One region of the Pseudoalteromonas sp. 2CM36K genome, then DNA from elsewhere that is predicted to be linked to it. Evidence: predicted binding sites of a transcription regulator. Region 1 holds the regulator's gene; the other holds the start of a gene.

Region 1 (11,799 bases):
CTAATGCGACTAAACAGCAAGTAACTGAAACGGCGCAGCAGGCGCAATTATTAGCAATAGTCATATTTATAATTGCAGGTATCATCGTTATGCTACTTGTGTACTTAACCAGTCGTTCAATTATCCAGCCTATTGAAAAAGTTTATCAAGCAATAGATCAGATCAGACGAAACAATGACTTAAGCTTATTCATAGAGCACAAAGGGAAAGGTGAAGTAACGAGGATGACCATAGACTTTAATAGTTTAATTAGTGACTTTAAAGATCTCATCTATGAAGTAAATACGGCTCTAACAACGCTTAATATAGCAACAGAGAATCTATCTGAAACAACCTCAGCGACTAGCTCTGGTATGCAAGAGCAATTACATGAAGCGGATATGGTAGCAACCGCTGCTACAGAAATGCAGGCAACGATTCAAGATATTTCACACAATACTGAAGCCGCCGCTAAAAAAGCTGAATCGACCAATGTAAGCGCCCAGCAAGGTCAGGTTGAAGTTGAGTCAACCATTAAGCATATTAATGCCTTATCTGATTCACTTGGTAAAGCTTCCAGCGTGGTGTCTCAGCTAGAAAAAGATGGTGAAACCATAGGTTCTGTGCTTGATGTGATACGTGCGATTGCAGAGCAAACTAATTTACTTGCTTTAAATGCTGCCATTGAAGCGGCGAGAGCGGGTGAACAAGGTCGTGGCTTTGCGGTTGTTGCAGATGAAGTGCGCTCACTTGCACAGCGTACGCAGGAGTCAACCAGCGAAATAGAAGGCATTATTAACACCCTACAACAGCGTACTCAAGAAGTTGTGAGTATCATGCACCAATGTCGTACTCAAGGTGGCGAAAGTGCTACACAAGCAACAAAAGCGGGTGAGCTGCTAGGATCAATTACCATTGATGTGCAAACTATTATGGAAATGAGTACACATATTGCTACTGCTATTGACGAGCAAAGTCAGGTGGCTTCTGAGGTAAATAAAAACGTGGTCCGTATTCGAGATATTGCAGAGGGGGCTGCGGCTCACTCACAAACTAATGCGCAAACCAGTGAAGAGGTCTCTGAGCAAGCAAGGGTACTTCATCAAGCAATTTCAAAATATAAGGTTTAACTACTAACAGAAAAAAGTGGCTTAATTGCCGCTTTTTTCTCATTCACAGAGTATAAGTTCAGACTAAATACTAGGGGACAAACTTTATGGGTACGCTGTCTTTGTTGTTTTCATGTTGTTTAACACGTTCTAAATACGTATCCCATAAGCTCGTTTGTTCAGCTTGTAACTTAGCAAAATATTGCCAGCTGAACAGCCCGCTATTATGGCCATCGTCAAACTCTAAACGTAACGCGTAATGCCCTACTGGCGTAATGGTTTTAATTCCCACTGCTTGTTTATTTAGTACTAACTTCATAGGCTCAGTTCCATGGCCTTGAACCTCTGCTGAGGGAGAGTGTACCCGTAAAAATTCAGCGCTAAATATAACTTCAGAGTTATCATCAAAATAAACATCTAAATTTTTACTCACACTATGATAGTGCACTTTTGTAACTTGTTTCATCGTCATCTCGCTTACAAAAAAGCCTCCATATTGGAGGCTTTTAGTATAACTGTTTGTGTTTTCAATTAAAGAATAAAACGACTTAAGTCTTCATCTTCAACTAGCGCACCTAAGTGTTTTTCAACGTAGGCGGCATCAATAACAAGGCTTGAACCCGCTTTTTCAGAAGCGTCATATGAAATCTCTTCCATTAGCCTTTCCATAACTGTATGAAGGCGACGAGCACCGATATTTTCGGTTTTTTCGTTTACTTGCCATGCTGCCTTAGCAATACGCTCAATTGCGTCGTCGCTAAATTCAATAGCGACTTGTTCTGTTTTGAGTAGCTCGCGTTGTTGCTCAGTAAGTGACGCGTGTGGCTCAGTTAATATACGTTTAAAGTCATCGGCTGTGAGTGCTTCAAGTTCAACACGAATAGGTAAACGGCCTTGTAACTCAGGGATCATGTCTGATGGTTTAGACATTTGGAATGCGCCTGAGGCAATAAACAACATGTGGTCAGTTTTTACCATGCCGTGCTTGGTATTAACGGTAGAGCCTTCAATAAGCGGAAGTAAATCACGTTGTACACCTTCACGACTTACATCTGGGCCAGAGGCTTCACCACGTTTACAAATTTTGTCTATTTCATCAATAAACACAATGCCGTTTTGCTCTACTGCAAAAATGGCCTGTTCTTTTAATTCTTCAGGATTAACCAGTTTACCGGCTTCTTCTTCAGTAAGTAACTTAAACGCTTCTTTAATTTTAAGCTTACGCTTAGTGCGTTTATCACCACCCATGTTTTGAAACATTCCCTGTAACTGGTTGGTCATTTCTTCCATACCAGGAGGAGCCATAATTTCAATATTAGGTTGAGCTTGGGCTAAATCAATATCAATTTCTTTGTCATCTAATTGGCCTTCGCGTAACTTTTTACGAAACGATTGGCGTGTCGATGAATTTTCATCGCGCTGAACTTCACCGTATTGATCTTTCGCTGGAGGCAGTAATACATCTAAAATACGTTCTTCAGCCGCTTCTTCAGCGCGATGTTTGAACTTTTTAGTTTGTTGCTCTCGTGTCATTTTAATTGAAACATCAACTAAATCACGGATGATAGTTTCAACTTCTTTGCCGACATAACCTACTTCTGTAAATTTAGTGGCTTCAACTTTAATAAAAGGTGCGTTGGCAAGCTTTGCTAAACGACGAGCAATCTCGGTTTTACCTACACCCGTAGGGCCAATCATTAAGATGTTTTTTGGCGTTACTTCTGCGCGTAAGTCTTCGTTTAACTGCATACGGCGCCAGCGATTACGAAGGGCAATAGCAACCGCTTTTTTCGCTTTAGCTTGGCCAATAATATGTTGGTCTAGCTCATGAACAATTTCTCTTGGGGTCATATCAGACATAGCGAGTTCCTATTACAATTCTTCGATAGTTTGGAAGTTATTCGTAAATACACAGATGTTGCCAGCAATTGTTAGACTTTTCTCTACAATTTCACGAGCACTTAAGTCGGTATTTTCTAATAAGGCGGTTGCAGCTGATTGCGCAAAGTTACCGCCGCTGCCAATTGCGATTAGGTCATTTTCTGGTTGCACCACGTCACCGTTGCCGGTAATAATTAGCGAAGCTGTTTCATCAGCAACAGCAAGTAAAGCTTCAAGTTTACGCAGGGCACGATCGCTACGCCAATCTTTAGCCATTTCTACAGCCGCTTTAGTGAGGTTACCTTGGTGCATTTCTAGTTTGCTTTCAAAACGTTCGAAAAGAGTAAAGGCATCAGCAGTGCCGCCAGCAAACCCAGCGATAACTTTGCCATTATAAAGACGTCGAACTTTTCGGGCATTGCCCTTCATTACTGTGTTACCAAGAGATACTTGGCCGTCACCACCAATAACAACTTTGTCATCACGGCGTACACTTACGATTGTAGTCATGTTATTCCTCATCATCGCGCTGCAAGGGGCAGCGCGTAAAAATCGATTATGAAGAGGTTATATGGGTGAATGGTTTAAATTCAAGTCCAGCCCCAAATTCCGCAGCCGACAATATTAATTCGTTTAAGTTTGTTCTTGTCACTTTCTGCATGACGCTTGGTTTCATAAGGCCCTAAACGCACTTTGTACCAAATACCATTGCTGCCTGTGGTTTTTTTGATTTCTGAAATTAATCCTGCAAACGCTATTTTAGCTTTTAAGGTTTCAGCTTGCTGATGGGTTCTAAATGAACCACATTGCATGACATAAGGACCTTTTTGTTCAAGTTCTTTTACTTCAACCTGAATCTCATGCTCTTTAATTTCTTTAATAAATTTAGGTGGCCGCGGTTTAGCTATTTCTACTTGTTTTTCGGGTGTTGGATTTGCTTGCTTTTCAACAAGCTCTGGGTCGGCATTGTTTTTAACAAACCAGAGTCCGTATGCAAAACCACCGACTAGTAACAAGGCAATAATGATTAACAAAAACGGGAAGGGTTTTTTTGCCGGCTCTTGTTTAGTATTTTTTCTATTTTTTGGTTTTTTATTAATATAATCGTGCTGTGCCATGGTGTTATATGTGGCCTTACCTAAATCATGTCTGTAGGGTCTACGTCTAAACTCCAGCGAACTTTTTGTGCAAGTTTGCTAGTGCTGAGATAATCAACCATTTGCGCGAGATACTGATGTAGTATGCGTCGATCTTGCGCTTGAATATGTAATTGAAAACGATACATTCCCGCAATTTTTTCTAAAGGCGCGGGGATCGGTCCGAGCAATTGTATACCAGATACCCCATTGACAGGAACCAAATCCGTTAGAAAGTCGACGACTTGCTTTATGTTATGCCCTTGTGCGCGAACAATTGCCATACTCGTAATAGGTGGCAACTGTGCATCACTTCGCTCAGTGAGTGCAAAGCGGGCAAAATCTTGATAGCCATTATTAACTAAGTCTTGTAATAAGGGGTGCTCAGGAAAGTGCGTTTGTAATAATACTTCACCGGGTTCGCCAGAACGTCCCGCGCGTCCTGCAACTTGTGTTACTAATTGTGCTAAATGCTCAGTAGCCCTAAAGTCACACGAATACAAACCACTATCGACATCTAAAATAAGTACTAGGCTAACATCAGCAAAATGGTGGCCTTTTGCCAGCATTTGCGTACCAACTAAAATACGTGCGCCGCCTTGGTTTATTTCATCCAGTGCTTTTTCAAGGCTACCTTTACGCCGAGTTGAGTCACGGTCGATACGGCTGATCGGGGTGTCTGCAAATTCACTACTTAAAAACTCTTCTATTTGCTCGGTGCCTTTGCCGTTAGGAAATATTTGCGTACTGCCACAGTCAGGGCATTGATGCGGTACATGATATTGATCGCCACAATGGTGGCAAATCATTTGGCCTATTGCCTTATGGAAAGTCGCACTGGTGCTGCATCGGCTACATTCACTCAACCAACCACATTCATGACAAATCAAGGTAGGAGAAAACCCACGGCGATTTAAAAATACCATCACCTGCTTTCCTCTATTTAGGTGCTGGCGCATTATTGCAAGACTGGCATGCGCAATACCGGCTCGATCAGGCTGACCTTTCATGTCGAGCAGCTTAAACTGATTATCGGTGGCGGTTTGCGCGCGCTCACTTAATGTGAGTAACTGGTATTTGTTATTAATTGCTTTATGCAGTGTTTCTAATGCCGGCGTGGCGCTACCTAAAATAAGTGGAATTTGATGCTGATAGGCACGATACGCAGCTAAATCACGGGCATGATAGCGTAAAGTGTCTTGTTGTTTAAATGAGGCATCATGCTCCTCATCAACCACAATCATCCCGAGCTTTAAAAATGGCAGAAAAATACTCGAACGGGTGCCTATAACAATGGCACAACTGCCTTTTTCACAAAAGCGCCATGTTTGTAGACGTTCGTTATCGGTTAATGCCGAGTGCCATAACATAATAGGGGTGTCAGGAAAGCGACGTCTAAAACGATTGACCGTTTGAGGCGTTAGCCCTATTTCAGGAACAAGCACTAGCGCCTGTTCGCCACGTTTTAATACTTCTTCTAGGCATTGTAGGTAAACTTCGGTTTTTCCGCTGCCAGTGACACCTTCTAGCAAAAAGCTCTTAAACCCAGTACTTTGATTAATTGCAGTGCAGGCAATGGCTTGCTCTTTATTCAAACGAGGTTTGCTGCCAACCGTTGGCGAGGTATGTTGCCATTGATTGTCGTGTTCAATGGTTTGAATTATTAGCTCTTTATCTAAAAGGGTATCAATGGTTTTTTTATTAAACCCGAGGGCTTTGAGTTCGGTTAATGATGATTTACCGGATGCTGATAATTGCTTAAGCAGATTAAGCTGTGTTTTAGCTTTTAAAGACGGTAAAAGTGCCCCCTTTTCGCTTAATGTCACCATGTTTATACTGGTTTTATCAGGGCACTCACCTTGGCGCAGTGCACTGGGCAATGCAATATGAATAGTTTCACCGAGTGGATAGCAATAATAACGCGCTGTAAACTTCAGTAGCTCTAAATGCTGCGCAGATAACACCGGTGAGTCGTCAATAACTTCAATAATAGATTTTATTTTGCCTTCGGGGACTGCTGTATCCGCTTTTAAGCTAAGAATAACCGCTACTTTACGTTGATTGCCAAAAGGGACTAACGCGCGCATACCAGGCTGTAATTGAGTCAGCGGTACTAATTGCTCATCCACTTTATAATCAAAGGTGCGAGGCAAGGGGACTTTTATTGCAACTTCAGCAAAATGCATAACAACTCAACCAATTAACGTAATGGTTTAATGTACTAAAAATAGCATTAAAAGCCTACCGACAAATCAGTAATGAATAGGTGTTTGCCGAGTTTTTAGCAAAAAGGGTAATTAAAGCTTGTGTGCGTGCGGGTTGTTGGATAAAATTCGCGACCAATAAATTTGTTTTAACGACGTATGGTGCCAGACTTCGGGTTTGGAGAGCGATGCGGCCTTAACTAGAGGTTCCTATGAAAGAAGGTATTCACCCTAAGTACGAAGTAATTTCTGCAACTTGTTCATGCGGAAACAAATTCGAAACTCGTTCTACTCTGTGTAAAGACATTCACTTAGACGTATGTTCTGCGTGTCACCCGTTTTACACTGGTAAGCAAAAGATTTTAGACACTGGCGGCCGTGTTGATCGCTTCAACAAGCGCTTCGGTGCACTTAGCAGCAAAAAATAATTTTTTGTTTCTATGTAAAAAAAGCACCTTAGGGTGCTTTTTTTGTGGCCAAAATTTACTTTCCTATCTGCTTTCTTAGCAATTTTGTATTTATTTTTTTTGCATAACTATTTCCTGTTCTTATTCTGAGTATGCATAAACATTTGCAGACAAAACAGCCAATATTCTCTATATTTTTATTTGTTAAACTTTAAAGATGGTACTCAAATGCAGGTAACGTGAGGTTATTTGTGTTTAAAGTTAAATAAAATTCGGTATTTCACTATTTTAATTTAAGACTAAAAAATACGCTTTATAAAAATAGAACAAGGGCAAAAAGTACCTGTGTTTTTCATTTTTATGACGAATTTATATTTTAAAAATGTCAGGATAATCTAGGGAAGTTGCTGATAAATCACTTAAAATTAACAGTTCTAGCATATAACAGGATAGACCTGATATTGCTTGGAATTTAAAAATAATAAAGGTATCGTAGATTAAAACTACCTCTCACTTTAACTTAAATTGCAGGATATAATCGCGTTATGTCAGATTTTCGTGAACAAGCACTACATTACCATGCCCATCCCGTTCCAGGTAAAATCAGTATTGAGCTGACCAAGCCCGCTGAGACGGTTAAAGACCTCGCGCTCGCATACAGCCCCGGTGTCGCAGAACCTGTTCGTGAAATTGCCGCTGATCCAGCAAATGCCTACAAATATACTGGTAAAGGAAATATGGTTGCGGTTATTACTAACGGCACCGCAATTTTAGGCTTAGGTAATTTAGGTCCACTCGCTTCAAAACCCGTTATGGAAGGTAAAGCGCTACTATTTAAGCGTTTTGCAGGGTTAGACTCTATAGATATTGAAGTTAAGCACCGTACTACCGAAGACTTTATTAACACGGTGGCTAATATTGCCGACACCTTTGGTGGAATTAATTTAGAAGATATTAAAGCGCCAGAGTGTTTTGAAATAGAAAAAGCGCTTATAGAGCGTTGTAGCATTCCTGTTTTTCATGATGATCAGCATGGTACGGCTATTGTAACGGCTGCGGGTATGCTAAACGCGCTGGAAGTACAGGGCAAAGCAATTGAAGATGCAATTATTGTATGTTTAGGTGCCGGCGCTGCAGCTGTTGCCTGTATGGAGCTTTTAATTAAGTGTGGCGCGTTGCGTGAACATATTTATATGTTAGATCGCAAAGGAGTTATTCATACGCGTCGTGATGACTTGAATGAATATAAGCAATTATTTGCAAACAATACCGATAAACGTACTTTACAAGATGTAATTGAAGATGCCGATGTGTTTGTGGGTGTATCGGGCCCTAATTTATTAGCCCCTGAAGATTTAAAATTAATGGCTGATAGACCCGTGGTATTTGCTTGTTCAAACCCCGATCCTGAAATCGATCCGCAATTAGCACACGCTGCACGTAACGATTTAATTATGGCTACAGGTCGCTCTGATTATCCGAATCAAGTTAATAACGTATTGTGTTTTCCGTTTATTTTCCGTGGTGCGTTAGATGTACGTGCCAGTGAAATAAACGACGAGATGAAAATTGCTGCTGTGGAAGCAATTCGCAGTATTGCTAAAGAGCCCGTGCCGACTGAAGTGCTTACTGCCGCAGGCATCGACAAATTAGAGTTTGGTGCTAAATATATTATACCAAAACCAATGGATCCACGTTTGTTACCACGCATAGCTAAAGCGGTTGCGCAGGCGGCGGTAGACTCTGGTGTGGCACAAATTGATATGCCAGAAAACTACATGGCGTAATTGTTACGTGTAAATTAGCGCAAAAAAAACCTCAGCATTTGCTGAGGTTTTTTTTTGTATAAAGACCCTTCTAGTCTTCATTTAAAATAGGCACTTCTAGTCCCATTTCTTGCATTATTTTCTTCACTTCTTCAGGTACTTTTTCTGCGTTATCTTTACGCAAATCATCATCATTAGGCAGCGGTTGCCCGGTAAACGCATGCAAAAACGCTTCGCATAAAAGCTCGCTATTTGTTGCATGACGTAAGTTGTTTATTTGACGACGAGTACGTTCATCAGTTAATACTTTTAATACATTTAGCGGGATCGAAACGGTGATCTTCTTTACTTGTTCGGATTTTTTCCCGTGTTCTGCGTATGGGTGAATATATTCACCATTCCATTTAGCCATAAGATGTATCGTTGCCTCAGATTATAAATTGCTCACACAGCATCAAAGCGTGTAAATATGCGTGAAATTCTATCGGTTTAAAAAAGATAGTCAAATACTAGTTATTTAGCTATCTAGACATTTAAATGTTTTGACATCTTAAATTGCATGCGCTACCTTTTAGACGTCTAAACATCCAAACCAGTAAAGGTAGCGAAAATGAGTGAAAAAAATAAGGCAACAATTGCTGTTCGTAGTGGAATAGAAGCCGACAAGCAGCATGGTGCGGTTGTTCCACCGCTTTATTTATCAACAACTTACTCATTTGCTGACTTTGATACAAAGCGCCAATATGATTATGGCCGCAGTGGTAACCCTAATCGTGACATTTTGGCTGAGGCGCTCACGGAGCTTGAAGGTGGCGCTAAAGGCATTATTACCGCAACAGGCATGGCAGCCGTTCACCTAACAACACAATTACTTAATAGTGACGATACGTTAGTGATCCCTCATGACTGTTATGGGGGCAGCTATCGCTTATTTACTTCGCTAGAAAAGCGCGGCTTATTAAAACTAGAAGTGGTCGATTTTACCAAAAGCGACAGTTTGACACGCATCCTTGCTATTAAACCTAAGCTGATTTGGATTGAAACACCTAGCAATCCTATTTTACGCTTAACAGATATTAAAGCGGTAACTGATACAGCTAAACAGTGTGGTGCACTCGTTGCCGCCGACAACACATTTTTATCGCCAGCATTACAAAACCCGATTAAGTTTGGCGCTGATATTGTGGTGCACTCAACCACAAAATATATCAATGGCCATTCAGACGTTGTTGGTGGCGCGGTTATCGCAGCGACTGCTGAGTTAGGTGAAGAGTTAGCGTGGTGGGCAAATAACATTGGCATCACCGGCGCGCCATTTGATAGCTATTTAACTCTCAGAGGCTTACGTACTTTAAACGTGCGTTTAAGGCAACACCAAGAAAATGCACTCGCCATTGCACAGTATTTAGAACGTTCCCAGTTTGTTGCCCAAGTTTACTACCCAGGTCTTGAATCACACTCTCAACATGCGCTAGCTAAGGCGCAGCAGCTTGGCTTTGGTGCTATGGTTAGTTTTGATATAAAAGGCGATATAAACGATGCTGCAGCGTTTTTAACGCGCTTAAATGAATTTAGCTTAGCGGAATCATTAGGTGGAGTAGAAAGTTTGATTTGTCACCCTGCGACTATGACCCACGCCGGCATGGACGCAACCGCGCGTGCAGAAGCCGGAGTAGGCGACACGCTTATTCGTATCTCGGTGGGTATTGAAGATGTAAATGATTTACTCGCTGACTTAGACAGGGTATTTAATTTGGTGCGCCCAGGGCAAGCCGATCCCGGCCTATCGGCAAAAAGTGGTGCTAGTGAATCATTTGGTTCAGCAAAGTTAAACGCGGCGCATCCGGCGTTATGGTAGTGCATACCATTCTTCAAAATACGAAACATAAATGCGAGTCGGTATTAATATGGTAAATCAGGTTCATAAATTTGGTGGTTCGAGTTTAAGCTCAGCGGATCGCTTTAAAAGTGTCGCAAATATTATTTTAACTCACGCTCACGCTGGGGATTGTGTGGTGGTATCGGCCGCCGGTAAAACCACCGATACCTTAGTTAAACTGTGGCAAAGCTATCAACAGCAAGACACTCAAGCTATTGCTGATATTGTATTGCTATTGAGCAACCATCAAATAGCTCTAATTGAGCAATTATTAATAGCTAACGCTAAGCACCATGCGCTTGATTTACTTGAAACTGAGCTCAGTATTATTACCAAGCAGGCTAAGCAAGGGACATTAGCTGAAGCTGCGTTATTAGCCCATGGTGAATTGTGGTCTGCAAGGTTACTAAGCGCTTACTTAGAACAACTTAACGTTAGCGCTTGTGCCCATGACGCTAGGCAGTTATTTACGTTAGATGCCGGACAGCTGCAGCATGCTAATAATCAGCAGCAGTGCTTAAAAGCCATACAGACGAGTAAAATTAATGTAGTTACAGGGTTTATTGCGGCTGATTTACATGGTGAAACAGTGACCTTAGGGCGAAATGGCAGTGATTACAGTGCCACTTTATTAGCGCGGTATTGCAATGCTAAAAAAGTCTCTATTTGGACTGACACTCAAGGTGTTTTTAGTACTGATCCGCGTAAGGTTGCTAATGCGGTTAAGTATGCGCGAGTGTGCCGTGATCAAGCTAATTTATTAGCGAGGTTAGGTAATCCAGTATTACACGCTAAAACATTATCGCCATTAAAAGGTACCGATATAGAATTAGTTGTTCGCAGTAGTTACGATCCTCAAGGCAGTCATACCGAAATAGTTAAACTAGGAATGAGTAAACAAAAACGCTTTTTAACCACAGTAAATAATGTGGATTTACTCATTGTTGATGATCTGAGTGAAGGCGAAGTAGCACATGTTAGCCAACTTATTCAGCATAGTTTGCATCACTTTGAACACGAAGGCGAAATCTACTTACTAGTCCCTGCGTCAGCGACACATCAGGTGGCTAATTATTTTGCTGGCCGCGCCAATATTAGTGAGTCAAACTTAAATGGGGTGGCGATTATTGCACCTGATCAAGAGGTAGCGCCGCTTGGTAAGCAAAGTGAAGCCTTATTACAAACACAATCTATCCAGCCTCGGTTTACCCATTACGGTGAGGGATATACGTTACTATTAACCGATCAAGTACTTGAAAGTGATGTGCTGAGCCTGTTACATGACAAGCTCATTAATAAAGCACAAGAAATAGCTTTAATTATTGCAGGACTTGGTAATGTAGGTGCTGAGTTTATGCGCCAATTACCTGCTCAACTAGCACGCTTATCAACTGATTTTAACGTCAAGTTAGTAGCGCTTTTACGCTCAGAGCAGATG
Region 2 (11,799 bases), on a different contig from region 1:
CAATAATTACAAGCCACCCTGCAGAATTTTTATAAAGCTCCCCACCAGCAAAAAAACTTTACGCATCAAAAAACCATAAACAATTGATATATAAATAAAATTAAACATTTTACTTTCTGGTATAGCCTTTGCAATTTTATAAGTGAACGTTAAAAATCATTTTATTAGTAACGCTTTTAAAATGAAAAATCATCACTCTTAATAAGGAGCTAATTATGAATAGCGATCGTATCGAAGGAAACTGGAAAGAACTTAAAGGTAAAGCGCAACAAAAATGGGGCGATCTTACTAACGATGATTTAGATAAAATTGAAGGTAGCCGTACCGAGCTTGTTGGTAAAATTCAGCAAAAATACGGTAAATCGAAAGAGGAAGCCGAGCGCGAAGTAAATGACTTTGAGAAAGGTCATTAAAATAAAGCGTGTTAACAGCTTTACTTGCTAACAAAAACCGCCAATTGGCGGTTTTTTTGTTATCTCAAGCTTAACTATTTTGCCAGCGCTAACTTCACTGCTGCTTCGGCATGTATTTTGGTGGTATCGTAAAGCGGAACCCGCGTATGTTGTGGCTTTACCAACAAGGCGATTTCAGTACAACCTAAAATAATGGCCTGCGCGCCTTGTGCAAATAAGCGCTCTATAATGCGCACATAATCAGCTCGCGAATCGTCATCAATAATACCTTGGCATAACTGCGAATAAATAACCCCGTGCACTCGCTTTCGCTCATTAGGTTCAGGTATTAATACCTCAATGTTATGCTTATTGGTTAAACGCTCTTTGTAAAAGTTTTGCTCCATTGTAAATTGCGTGCCCAACAACCCTACTCGCGTAATGTTATCGAGCTTTAGTTGCTCAGCGGTGGCATCGGCAATATGTAAAATGGGAATGGTAATATTACTGGCAATCTCATCGGCCACTTTATGCATAGTGTTGGTACAAATAAGTAAAAAGTCGGCACCACCAACCTCTACCGATTTAGCTGCCTTGGTGAGTAACTTAGCTGTTTGTTGCCAATCGCCTTGATACTGTAGCGCTTCAATTTCCGAAAAATCAACACTCACCATACAAATTTTAGCACTATGTAGCCCACCCAATGAGTGTTTAACGCCTTCGTTTAAAGCTTTGTAATAGCTGGCTGTTGACTCCCAACTCATACCACCCAATATACCAATCGTTTTCATAAAATTGCCTTGTTTAAAAGTGGTTAAAAGCAAGCCGATTGCTACACAGATATGCGACAAAACAATAAGCAAAAATACCTGAAAAGCCTTGTATAGCGAACCCTCTGACTCATTATGCTTCATTCTGCCTTACTGTTTTTCTAACTATCAGATGTTGACTTAACAACGAATTTTTCGAATACACAATTTAGTGGGAAATAAATTACCAAATAAATAGCTAGGAAAAGTAAAAACTCCATATAGAAAGGTAGATCTTTTAGGTTTATTATTGAATCAGTTAAATAGCGGCTAACAAACGATGTAATGAATGCAGATAAAAATATAATGACTAAGTTTGAAGTTTTTTTATTCATGTAAATCCTTTTAAAAAAGCCAATAGCTTAACATTACCCATTATCTTAGTTAGTGCCCCCTAAAACGGGAATTTATATATTGATTAATCATTCCACTAAATAAACTCTTTGTAAACAACCTAGTTCTTAAAATAAAAAACGAGCCTAACTTGGCTCGTTTTTGTTTTACTGATAGCTGACAGCTAAAAACTGACCGCTTCAACTTTTGACCGCTGCTCTTCTAATCAGGCTCATACCCCAAGTTAGGCGATAGCCATCTTTCAGCCTCTGCGAGTGTCATATTAGTTCGCTTGGCGTAATCTTCTACCTGATCCTTTTGCACCGCGGCTACGGCGTAGTATTTTGCCTCTGGGTGTGAGAAATACCAGCCCGAAACAGCAGCACCTGGCCACATGGCGTAGGAGCTGGTGAGCTGCATACCAATGCGCTTTTCGGTATCGAGTAGTTGCCAAATTTTCTTTTTCTCGGTGTGCTCTGGGCACGCTGGGTAACCCGGTGCTGGGCGAATACCTTGGTAGTTTTCGCGAATGAGTTCATCGTTAGGCAGGTTTTCATCTGGTGCATATCCCCAATACTCTTTACGCACTTGCTCGTGTAGGTATTCTGCAAAGGCTTCGGCGAGCCTGTCGGCAACTGCTTTAACCATTATTTTATTGTAGTCGTCTTGCTTGGCATCGAACGCATTGGCGAGGTCGTCCTCTTCTAGGCCGCCCGTTACCGCAAACGCACCAAAGTAATCAGGTATGCCTTTTGGCGCAATGTAGTCGGCTAAACAGTAATTAGCAAAGTCGGTTTTTTCGGTTTGCTGGCGTAAATGGCACGAGGTGGCTAACAACTCTTTGCGAGTTTCGTCGGTGTAAATTTCTATATCATCCCCCACGCGGTTTGCAGGGAATAAACCAATGACACCTAAAGGTTGCAAAGCACCTGACTTTTCAAGGTCGTCGAGCATATCGTTAGCGTCTTTAAATAAGCTACGTGCTTGCTCACCAACGACTTCATCGTCCATTATGCGCGGATATTTACCGGCGATTGACCAGGTCATAAAGTACGGGGTCCAGTCTATGTATTTACGTAAAGTCGAAATTGATACATTTTTAAATTCGGTCACACCCAGCTTTTTCGGCACGGGTGGGGTGTAGTTATCCCAATCGAGCTTTGCAGCATTATCGCGGGCGCGCTGTATGGTAACCGGTTTTGAGCGCGGCTTTTTGCGCGCTTGTTGTTCGCGTACTTTGTCGTATTCGGCTTTGGTTTTTTCTAAAAAGGCGGGTTTTAGCTCTTTAGATAACAAGCTCGATACCACACCCACCGCGCGGCTGGCGTTATTTACATACACCACGCCTTTGTCGTACTGCGGCTCTATTTTTACTGCGGTATGCGCTTTTGAGGTGGTTGCGCCGCCAATCATAAGTGGTAATTCAAAACCTCGGCGGGTCATTTCTTTGGCTACGTGTACCATTTCGTCAAGCGATGGGGTAATTAAACCAGAAAGGCCTATAATATCGGCTTTTTCGTCGATAGCTGTTTGCAGTATTTTTTCGGCAGGTACCATTACGCCTAAGTCGATTACTTCGTAGTTATTACATTGCAGTACCACGCCTACAATATTTTTACCTATGTCGTGCACGTCACCTTTTACGGTGGCCATAACCACTTTACCATTAGTGGCGCCTTCTTCTTTTTCGGCTTCAATAAATGGGTCTAGGTAGGCCACTGCGCGCTTCATTACACGGGCTGATTTAACAACTTGGGGTAAAAACATTTTACCTGCGCCAAATAAATCCCCTACCACGTTCATGCCATCCATCAATGGCCCTTCAATCACGTGAATAGGTTTATCGGCGGCAGCGCGGCACGCTTCCGTGTCTTCATCTATAAAGGTGGTTATACCTTTAACAAGCGCGTGTTCTAGACGTTTTTCAACAGGCCATGTGCGCCATTCTAAATCTTCTACGCGTTCGGCTTGTGCCATGCCTGAATATTTAGGCGCAAGTTCTACAAGGCGCTCACCTGCACCTGAATCGGTATTAAGAATTACGTCTTCTACGGCTTTGCGAAGTTCTTCGGGGATGTCGTCGTAAACCGCAAGTTGCCCTGCGTTTACAATCCCCATATCCATCCCCGCTTTTATCGCGTGGTATAAAAATACCGAGTGAATCGCTTCGCGTACCGGGTTATTACCTCTAAACGAAAACGATACATTTGACACCCCGCCCGACACTTTACAGTGCGGTAAGTTTTGCTTAATACGGCGTGTGCCTTCAATAAATTCCACAGCGTAGTTGTCGTGCTCTTCTATACCGGTGGCTACGGCAAATATATTGGGATCGAATATAATGTCTTCTGGCGGAAAGCCAATTTCGTCGACCAAAATACGGTAGCTGCGCTCACAAATTTCAAACTTACGATCGGCAGTATCGGCTTGGCCGTCGGTATCAAATGCCATTACAACAGCGGCGGCACCAAAGCGTTTAATAATTTTAGCTTGGCGCTTAAATGGCTCTTCGCCCTCTTTGAGTGAAATGGAATTAACAATGCCCTTGCCTTGAATACATTTAAGTCCTGCCTCTATTACATCCCATTTAGAGGAGTCGACCATTATAGGCACTTTAGATATATCAGGCTCTGAGGCAATTAAGTTTAAAAACTTCACCATGGCCGCTTTTGAGTCCAGCATGGCTTCGTCCATGTTTATATCAATAACTTGGGCGCCATTTTCTACTTGTTCGCGAGCAACATTAAGGGCTGTTTCATAATCTTCTTCCATGATCAAACGTTTAAACATGGCCGAGCCAGTTACGTTGGTACGCTCACCAACATTGGTAAATACTGCAATTTGCTGTGTCATGTTGGCTCCTAGTTTAAGTTACAGGCTTCAAGGCCTGACAAACGCATGCGTACATCAAGCTCTGGTAATGGGCGAGGTTTAACCCCTTCAAGCCCTTTGGCAAACGCACGAATATGCGCAGGCGTAGTGCCACAGCAACCACCAACAATATTTATAAAGCCCGATTTACCCCAATCGATAATCTCGGCAGCCATGTCGTCTGCTTCTAAGTCGTATTCTCCAAACTCATTGGGTAAGCCCGCGTTAGGATGAACAGAGACAAAGGTTTCGCACACGCGCGAAAGCTCTTCTACGTATTGGCGAAGTAAGTCTGGCCCAAGGGCGCAATTGAGGCCAATTGAAATAGGCTTAATATGGCGAATAGAGTTATAAAATGCCTCAGTTGTTTGCCCTGAAAGCGTTCGCCCTGAGGCATCGGTAATGGTGCCCGAGATCATCACTGGTAATGTGCGCCCGGCTTGTTCAAACGCTTCTTCTACCGCGAATGAGGCGGCTTTTGCATTGAGGGTGTCGAAAATGGTTTCAATAAGTATTAAATCAGCGCCGCCTTCCATTAATGCAAGAGTAGACTCAACATAAGCAGTAACCATCTTATCAAAGGTAATATTACGATAGCCTGGGTCGTTCACATCTGGCGAGATAGAACAGGTTTTAGGGGTTGGCCCTAACACACCGGCTACATAGCGTGGCTTTTCTAGGTTTTTAGCAGTGAACTCGTCACATATTGCGCGTGCTAATTTAGCCGACTCTAGGTTTACCTCACGGCTTATGCTTGCCATGTCGTAATCTTCCATCGAAATGGTGGTCGAATTAAAAGTATTGGTTTCAATAATATCCGCACCGGCGGCTAAAAAGCTGCGGTGTATATCAGCAATTAACTCGGGCTTGGTAAGGCTTAATAAATCGTTATTGCCTTTTATTAGCACGTGCCAGTCTTTAAAGCGCTCACCCCGGTAGTCTTCTTCTTCAAGCTTATGCGCTTGGATCATAGTGCCCATTGCACCATCTAAAATTAAAATACGCTGTTTTAGTGCAGCGCTTAATTCGCTTTGCTTATTTTTGTTTGGCACGTTATTCGGCATAGTTGTTAGTCCTCACATCTTGGCTAACTAAATTAATATCATAAGGTGTAGTTTGGTACACGTAGTAATTTAACCAGTTTGAAAACAGTAAAAAGGCGTGGCTTTGCCACGTTTTAGACGGCTTTTTACTTGCATCGTTATCTGGAAAATAGTTTTCGGGTTTTGGCGCGTCTGGGCTTTTTTGTAAATCGCGTTCGTACTCTGCTTTTAATGTATCGGCATCGTATTCTGGGTGGCCGGTTATAAACACTTGGCTGCCCGACTTATTTTTCATTAAGTAAGCGCCTACTTTTTCAGAGCCTGCCAATACCACTATATCGTCGCAGGCATTAATTTTATTTATATCAACGTGGCCATAACGTGAGTGCGGCACTAAAAAGGTGTCGTCGAAGCCACGAGTAAGTGCTCCGTGATCAAAATAACACTGGTGGGTAAATACGCCACAGAGTTTATCTTTTTTTAAATCACGTTTTAAATTGTAACGATGATACAACGCCGCATGCGCCGCCCAGCATGAGTAAAGTGTGGAGGTAACGTGTTGCTCTGCCCAGTCAATAATCACTTTTAGCTCATCCCAGTAGGCTACATCGCCGTATTCAAGGTGTGCTAGTGGCGCGCCGGTAACAATTAACGCATCGTAGTTATTATCTTTTACCTCAGAGAAATAACGGTAAAAGGTATCTAAGTGCTCTTCTGAGTTGCTACTGCTGCGGTGCGTATCTAAGCGCAATAGCTCTACATTTACTTGCAAAGGAGAATTAGCAAGCAAACGAATAAACTGTACTTCGGTTTCTACTTTATTAGGCATTAAATTTAAAATAGCCAAACGCATTGGGCGAATTTCTTGCGTTTTTGCACGGCTTTTTGGCATTACAAACACGTTTTCTTCACGCAAACGGGCAATAGCCGGTAGCTCGTCTTTCACTGTGATTGGCATATTTTACTCCTACTCATAAAAACCGAGAATTTATACGCTCTCATTATGAACAGAATGCTAAAAATATCAACCTCTAGATGTATAGATGTCCAAATGAAAATTATTCACCCGGTTTGTACAAATTGAATATGTACTTTAAAACAGCCCCATTCGTTGACTGTTTAACCCCTCAACAACTACAATACAGCATTGAAATTTTTATTATTATTTGAAGGCTTTCCTCCATGGTTTTACCTGATAAGTTTATATTCTCGATGAGTCGAGTATCTAAGGTTGTGCCACCTAAGCGCACAATTTTAAAAGATATTTCGTTGCACTTTTTCCCTGGCGCTAAAATTGGTGTACTAGGTTTAAATGGTGCTGGTAAATCTACATTACTTCGCATTATGGCCGGTGTTGACCAAGACTTTGAAGGTGAAGCTCGCCCTCAACCGGGTACTAAAATTGGTTACTTACCGCAAGAGCCAGTACTGGATGAAAGCAAAACAGTACGCGAAATAGTTGAAGAAGCTGTTGGTGAAGTAAAACACGCACTAAACCGCCTTGACGAAGTGTACAACGAGTACGCAATGGAAGACGCAGACTTTGACGCCCTTGCAAAAGAGCAAGGTGAGCTTGAAGCAATTATTCAAGCGCACGATGGTCATAATATCGATAACGTTTTAGAGCGTGCTGCCGATGCACTTCGTTTACCTGAGTGGGACGCTAAAATTGAGCACCTTTCAGGTGGTGAGCGCCGCCGTGTTGCTATTTGTCGTTTATTACTTGAAAAACCAGATATGCTTATTCTCGATGAGCCAACTAACCACTTAGATGCTGAGTCGGTTGCTTGGCTTGAGCGCTTCTTACATGACTACGAAGGCACCGTTGTGGCGGTAACGCATGACCGTTACTTCCTTGATAATGTGGCTGGCTGGATTTTAGAGCTTGACCGTGGTGAAGGTATTCCGTGGGAAGGTAACTACTCTTCTTGGCTTGAGCAAAAAGATGCCCGCTTACAGCAAGAGCAAAAATCTGAAAAAGCACGTCAAAAATCAATTGCACAAGAACTTGAATGGGTGCGTTCAAACCCTAAAGGTCGCCAAGCTAAGTCAAAAGCGCGTATGGCACAGTTTAGCGAGCTACAGCAGTCTGATTACCAAAAACGTAACGAAACCAACGAATTGTTTATTCCACCTGGCCCACGTTTAGGTGACCAAGTATTAGAAGTAAACAACTTACGTAAAAGCTTTGGCGACCGTGTTTTAATTGATGATTTAAGCTTTAGCATGCCTAAAGGCGCTATTGTGGGTATTATTGGTGCCAATGGCGCGGGTAAATCAACCCTATTTAAAATGCTAAGTGGCGAAGAACAACCAGATAGCGGCAGCATTAGCGTAGGTGAAACTGTAGAGCTTGCAACCGTTGATCAGTTCCGTGGCAACATGGACGAAAGCAAAACTGTATTTGAAGAGATTTCTGACGGCCAAGACGTGCTAAAAATTGGTAACTTTGAGTTCCCAAGCCGTGCTTACGTTAGCCGTTTTAACTTTAAAGGTAACGATCAGCAAAAATTTGTTAAAGACTTATCTGGTGGTGAGCGTAACCGTTTACACCTTGCTAAGCTTTTAAAAGCCGGTGGTAACGTAGTACTACTGGATGAACCAACCAATGACCTTGATGTTGAAACACTTCGCGCCCTTGAGAACGCTATTTTAGAGTTCCCAGGCTGTGTAATGTGTATATCGCATGACCGTTGGTTCCTTGACCGTATTGCAACGCACATTTTAGATTACCGCGACGAAGGACAAATTAACTTCTTTGATGGTAACTACACTGAGTACGAAGAGTGGCTTAAAAAGACCCTTGGCGCAGAAGCTGCACAGCCTAAGCGTATTAAGTACAAAAAAATTGGCTAACAGCCACCGTTAATAAGTTAAAAGCCCGCTTGAATCAACGGGCTATTGAATGAACTTGGAGCTACCAGTTTATAACTGGTGGCTTTTTTGTTTTTTCGTTCTCTTAAGTATTTGAAAAATATATAAACGTATCACTTGGCTACTTTGTTTCCATTACAATTAGACTATATTTATCAATATGTTATGATTGTTAGTTGCCTTTTTAGCTTTAAATCGTGGTATCTAAATTATCTCTGTTAATCAAACATGCAATATTTTGGCTCATACTAGTGTATTATTTGGCTCAATGAAGTAATGAGTTAACAATTGAAAGGAAGTAAAAAACTCCCTGTCCTTTTCTAAAAAACATGTTGTCCAGCAACTTCTATTTCCAATTTATAGTTGCTATCACACTATTGATTCATCTTGCCAAAAGACTAATCGGCACTTTTCAAATTTGGCTAAAATGTCTTGTTTTATTTGTTTTAAATTCATTTGCTAATTAAGCCATGTTGGCACAGCAGCAATATGTATGGGTCTATTGTTTTTCCCGCACCTGTGAAAAACGTCAAATCAAATTTAGCTCGACTCAACATAATATAAATTGTGTTAGCGCTAGTGGATTCAGTCAGAGGGGCAAGAACAACTGGGAACTCTCGCCCAGCGATTTCCCAGATATTTACAAATAAAATATCGCTTGCATACTCCAAGTTTTCATCATTGCATATGGTGAATTTTTCCCCTTTTAGTAGTGTTTTGAATCGCTGAAGGCTCGACGAGTTCTCATAAAAAATAACTAAAGGAAACGAACTGGAAAACGTCACCTTAATGTAATTAATTCGGGCCTTTACCAAGTGAACAAAGTCTTCTTCCGCTGATATAAGTCTTAAGCTTGGCTTATTAAAGCCCATTTGATCCTCGAAATAATCTGACTTTATGTCTTCAATGCCTCGCCCAAGTATAAGTTGACGATAATTATAACTGACATTCCCTAGCTCATAGGTTTGTCTGAAGTTATGCCTAAGTTGATAAATATTCAGGTTGTCGTTTTTAGTAAAAGTATTTTCAATTGCAAGGTTGCTCCACAAACCAATACCATCAGGATTTTCAGTTTGAGACTCGTCTCCAGCCAAAATAGTGTTTTGCGTGCAAAGCCTTATTAACTCAATATCAACAGATGAAACATCCTGAGCTTCATCAACAATAATTGTGTGGAATGGATAATTTCGGAAAAGATTTTTATTAAAGTAACGTCTTAATATTTCCGCTTCATTTCGCTCTCTTGTGGTTTTGACAACAGCTTTAACGAATACTTCTTTGATACTCTCAAGTTCATTGACTAAAGACTGTTCTGCCAAATGAATCTGCTCATCGAAACGTAACTTAAATTTTTCTATAGCTTCCTGATGCCTGTTTTTATATTTACTAAGTTGCTCTCTAATATTAGCCTCATCACCTAATGACAAAACGGATTCATTACTTGTTGCATTAAAACCAATTCTTTTACCCAACCTTCTTAACAAAGACTTTTCGTTTTTTTTAATTATGGCTCTGGTAAGTTTTTCTTTTTCAATATCTGTATTTCTTTTAAGCTCAGCCTGCTTGTCAGCAATACTTTTCAAATTAACTTTTTTACTTTCTCTTACTTCTTCGGCTTTTTCCAGAAAGCTCTTAGCAGCAGAAATAAAGGATGTGTCATTTTTCGTAACATTACACAGTTGATCCCAATTGTTTTGGTTAAGTTGATAACCTAAAGTAAAAAGAGCCTTCGTATCAAAAACGAAATTGAAAATGTCGGAAGCGTTAACAGCTAATTTATTAAGAGAAGATAATTCATTAACGCCCACACTTGGTGTATTTGAATAGTTTCTTGCAATAAAATCACCAACTGGAAATATAGAAATATCGAAAATATCAATTGCAGCTAATAACTCTTTGAATCGAGGCACCACTTTAGAGTTTTTCACAATCACTTGTATTCTTGTAGGATTTATCTTTTCTTGAACCTCTAGTAACTTGATTTTTTGTAGTACAGTAGTTGATTTACCAGTCCCCGCTGGCCCATCTATAATGTAGTCGCCATCGCCATAAATAGCTTTACCTTGCGCTCCCGTTGGTATTATTTCCTTCATTTTCATGAAGTTTTCAGCGTCAACTTTTACAGAGCTTTCTTCTTCAATATTCTTGCCTTCTAGCTCAGCGAGCGCACTTTTAAAGTATGCTTTACCCTCACCAGAAACATACTTAACATCTCTTAAATCGTCTTCCAATGGCGTGAAACTACCTATTACACTTGCAATCCCCAAGGCTGGGCTTTCTTGTCCTAGTTCAAAACCAAGAAACGCTTTTGCTCTAGCATCTGCCCAAGAAAAAAGTCTATAGTTCCCAAAATGATTCTTGCCCGTATTAGGTATACCGCTTTCATAGAAAAATGATTTGGTTAGATAAATACTGGTTTCATCAAATTTTATTTTATGGAATACAGGCGTATCACTTTTTTGTGAAAAGGTTTCAAAATCTACGGCTAATTCTTGTTTCATTTACAACTCCTTGTATTAGTCGAGGCTAATTGTGACATAATTTGAACAATTAATAATGGAAACTGCTTTAAGCTACGTTTAATGGTTCAAATCTTACTAGACTTAAATTGCCCAAGGCATTAAGCCTTACCTTCTTGTTATAATAAGATTTCAATGTACTCAAATATGTGCTGACGCATGGTTTCACGGTCCTAATTGGCTCATACTGAACGGCTTCAACTTTCATTGAGTGGAAGAAACTTTCACACAAGCATTGTCCTAGCAGTTGCCTTTACGACTCATACTTCGGACTAAACCATTCTGCCTAATCAAGTCACGAGGAGTTCTTTAACTTTTTATTCTTAAGTTTTCTAAACTCTGCTCTCACATAGTCAGGCAAACCTCTTTTTCGCTCATCTTTACCAGCGTTTTTTAGCATTTCATAGTCATAACTAAAAGATAAGATATCATGTGCCTTGTAGACTTTGCGTGCAAGGCTTAATCGCATTGCAGGACTAGTTGGTGTCGGCTTATTTATCTTTCCTTTAAAATCTTTCTTTATTGTATCGGCATTGGTTGAGCAGTAGTTATGATAAACCCTTTTGATTTCCATTAGTTTCATCATCCACTTAGGATTGTATCCAGCATATACATTCCATCGTTTTGAGTTAGTCCCACTGGTTACTGGTCGCTCGTAATAGTTGATATGCCTGCGTAGTATTTGAAACCAGTTATCAACACCATGTAATGACGCTGAATCGAGTAATTCGGTGGCATAGTTAGAATCGATAGCTTGAATATTACCTAATGAATGAAAACCGCTAAATCGAGAGCGCATATTCGGGCTGACAATCCATTCCGACTTACTTCCTTCCATTGTCACACGATTGTTGTATTGCTGCTTCCATAGTAGTTTCAAGCGTTCATCTGCTGATAATTCAGGGTATTCTTTCTGAAGCTCTATATCTCGTTGTTTAATTTGTTCTGAAGTCGATTT

The links. The regulator MetJ, encoded in region 1, represses methionine synthesis genes. The targets are predictions, from matches to a motif close to TAGACGTCTAGACGTCTA.
Region 2: metA (homoserine O-succinyltransferase) is a predicted target of MetJ. The motif match lies at 6,481-6,498, and genes of this name have one in related genera.

What each region holds. Positions count from the first base shown of each region.
Region 1 covers NZ_JALNTK010000008.1:76,112-87,910, reverse strand. Annotated here, with positions in the region: gene MTN97_RS06895 (methyl-accepting chemotaxis protein) at 1-1,109, shown strand, start outside; gene MTN97_RS06890 (gamma-butyrobetaine hydroxylase-like domain-containing protein) at 1,180-1,554, opposite strand; gene hslU (HslU--HslV peptidase ATPase subunit) at 1,620-2,948, opposite strand; gene hslV (ATP-dependent protease subunit HslV) at 2,961-3,479, opposite strand; gene MTN97_RS06875 (SPOR domain-containing protein) at 3,560-4,087, opposite strand; gene priA (primosomal protein N') at 4,108-6,291, opposite strand; gene rpmE (50S ribosomal protein L31) at 6,522-6,737, shown strand; gene MTN97_RS06860 (malic enzyme-like NAD(P)-binding protein) at 7,262-8,503, shown strand; gene metJ (met regulon transcriptional regulator MetJ) at 8,574-8,894, opposite strand; gene metB (cystathionine gamma-synthase) at 9,093-10,340, shown strand; gene metL (bifunctional aspartate kinase/homoserine dehydrogenase II) at 10,390-11,799, shown strand, end outside.
Region 2 covers NZ_JALNTK010000001.1:123,290-135,088, reverse strand. Annotated here, with positions in the region: gene MTN97_RS00605 (CsbD family protein) at 216-413, shown strand; gene MTN97_RS00600 (aspartate/glutamate racemase family protein) at 488-1,183, opposite strand; gene metH (methionine synthase) at 1,757-4,387, opposite strand; gene MTN97_RS00590 (homocysteine S-methyltransferase family protein) at 4,396-5,469, opposite strand; gene metA (homoserine O-succinyltransferase) at 5,459-6,406, opposite strand; gene ettA (energy-dependent translational throttle protein EttA) at 6,631-8,304, shown strand; gene MTN97_RS00575 (UvrD-helicase domain-containing protein) at 8,775-10,823, opposite strand; partial or broken gene MTN97_RS00570 (IS3 family transposase) at 10,891-11,141, opposite strand; gene MTN97_RS00565 (exonuclease domain-containing protein) at 11,137-11,799, opposite strand, start outside.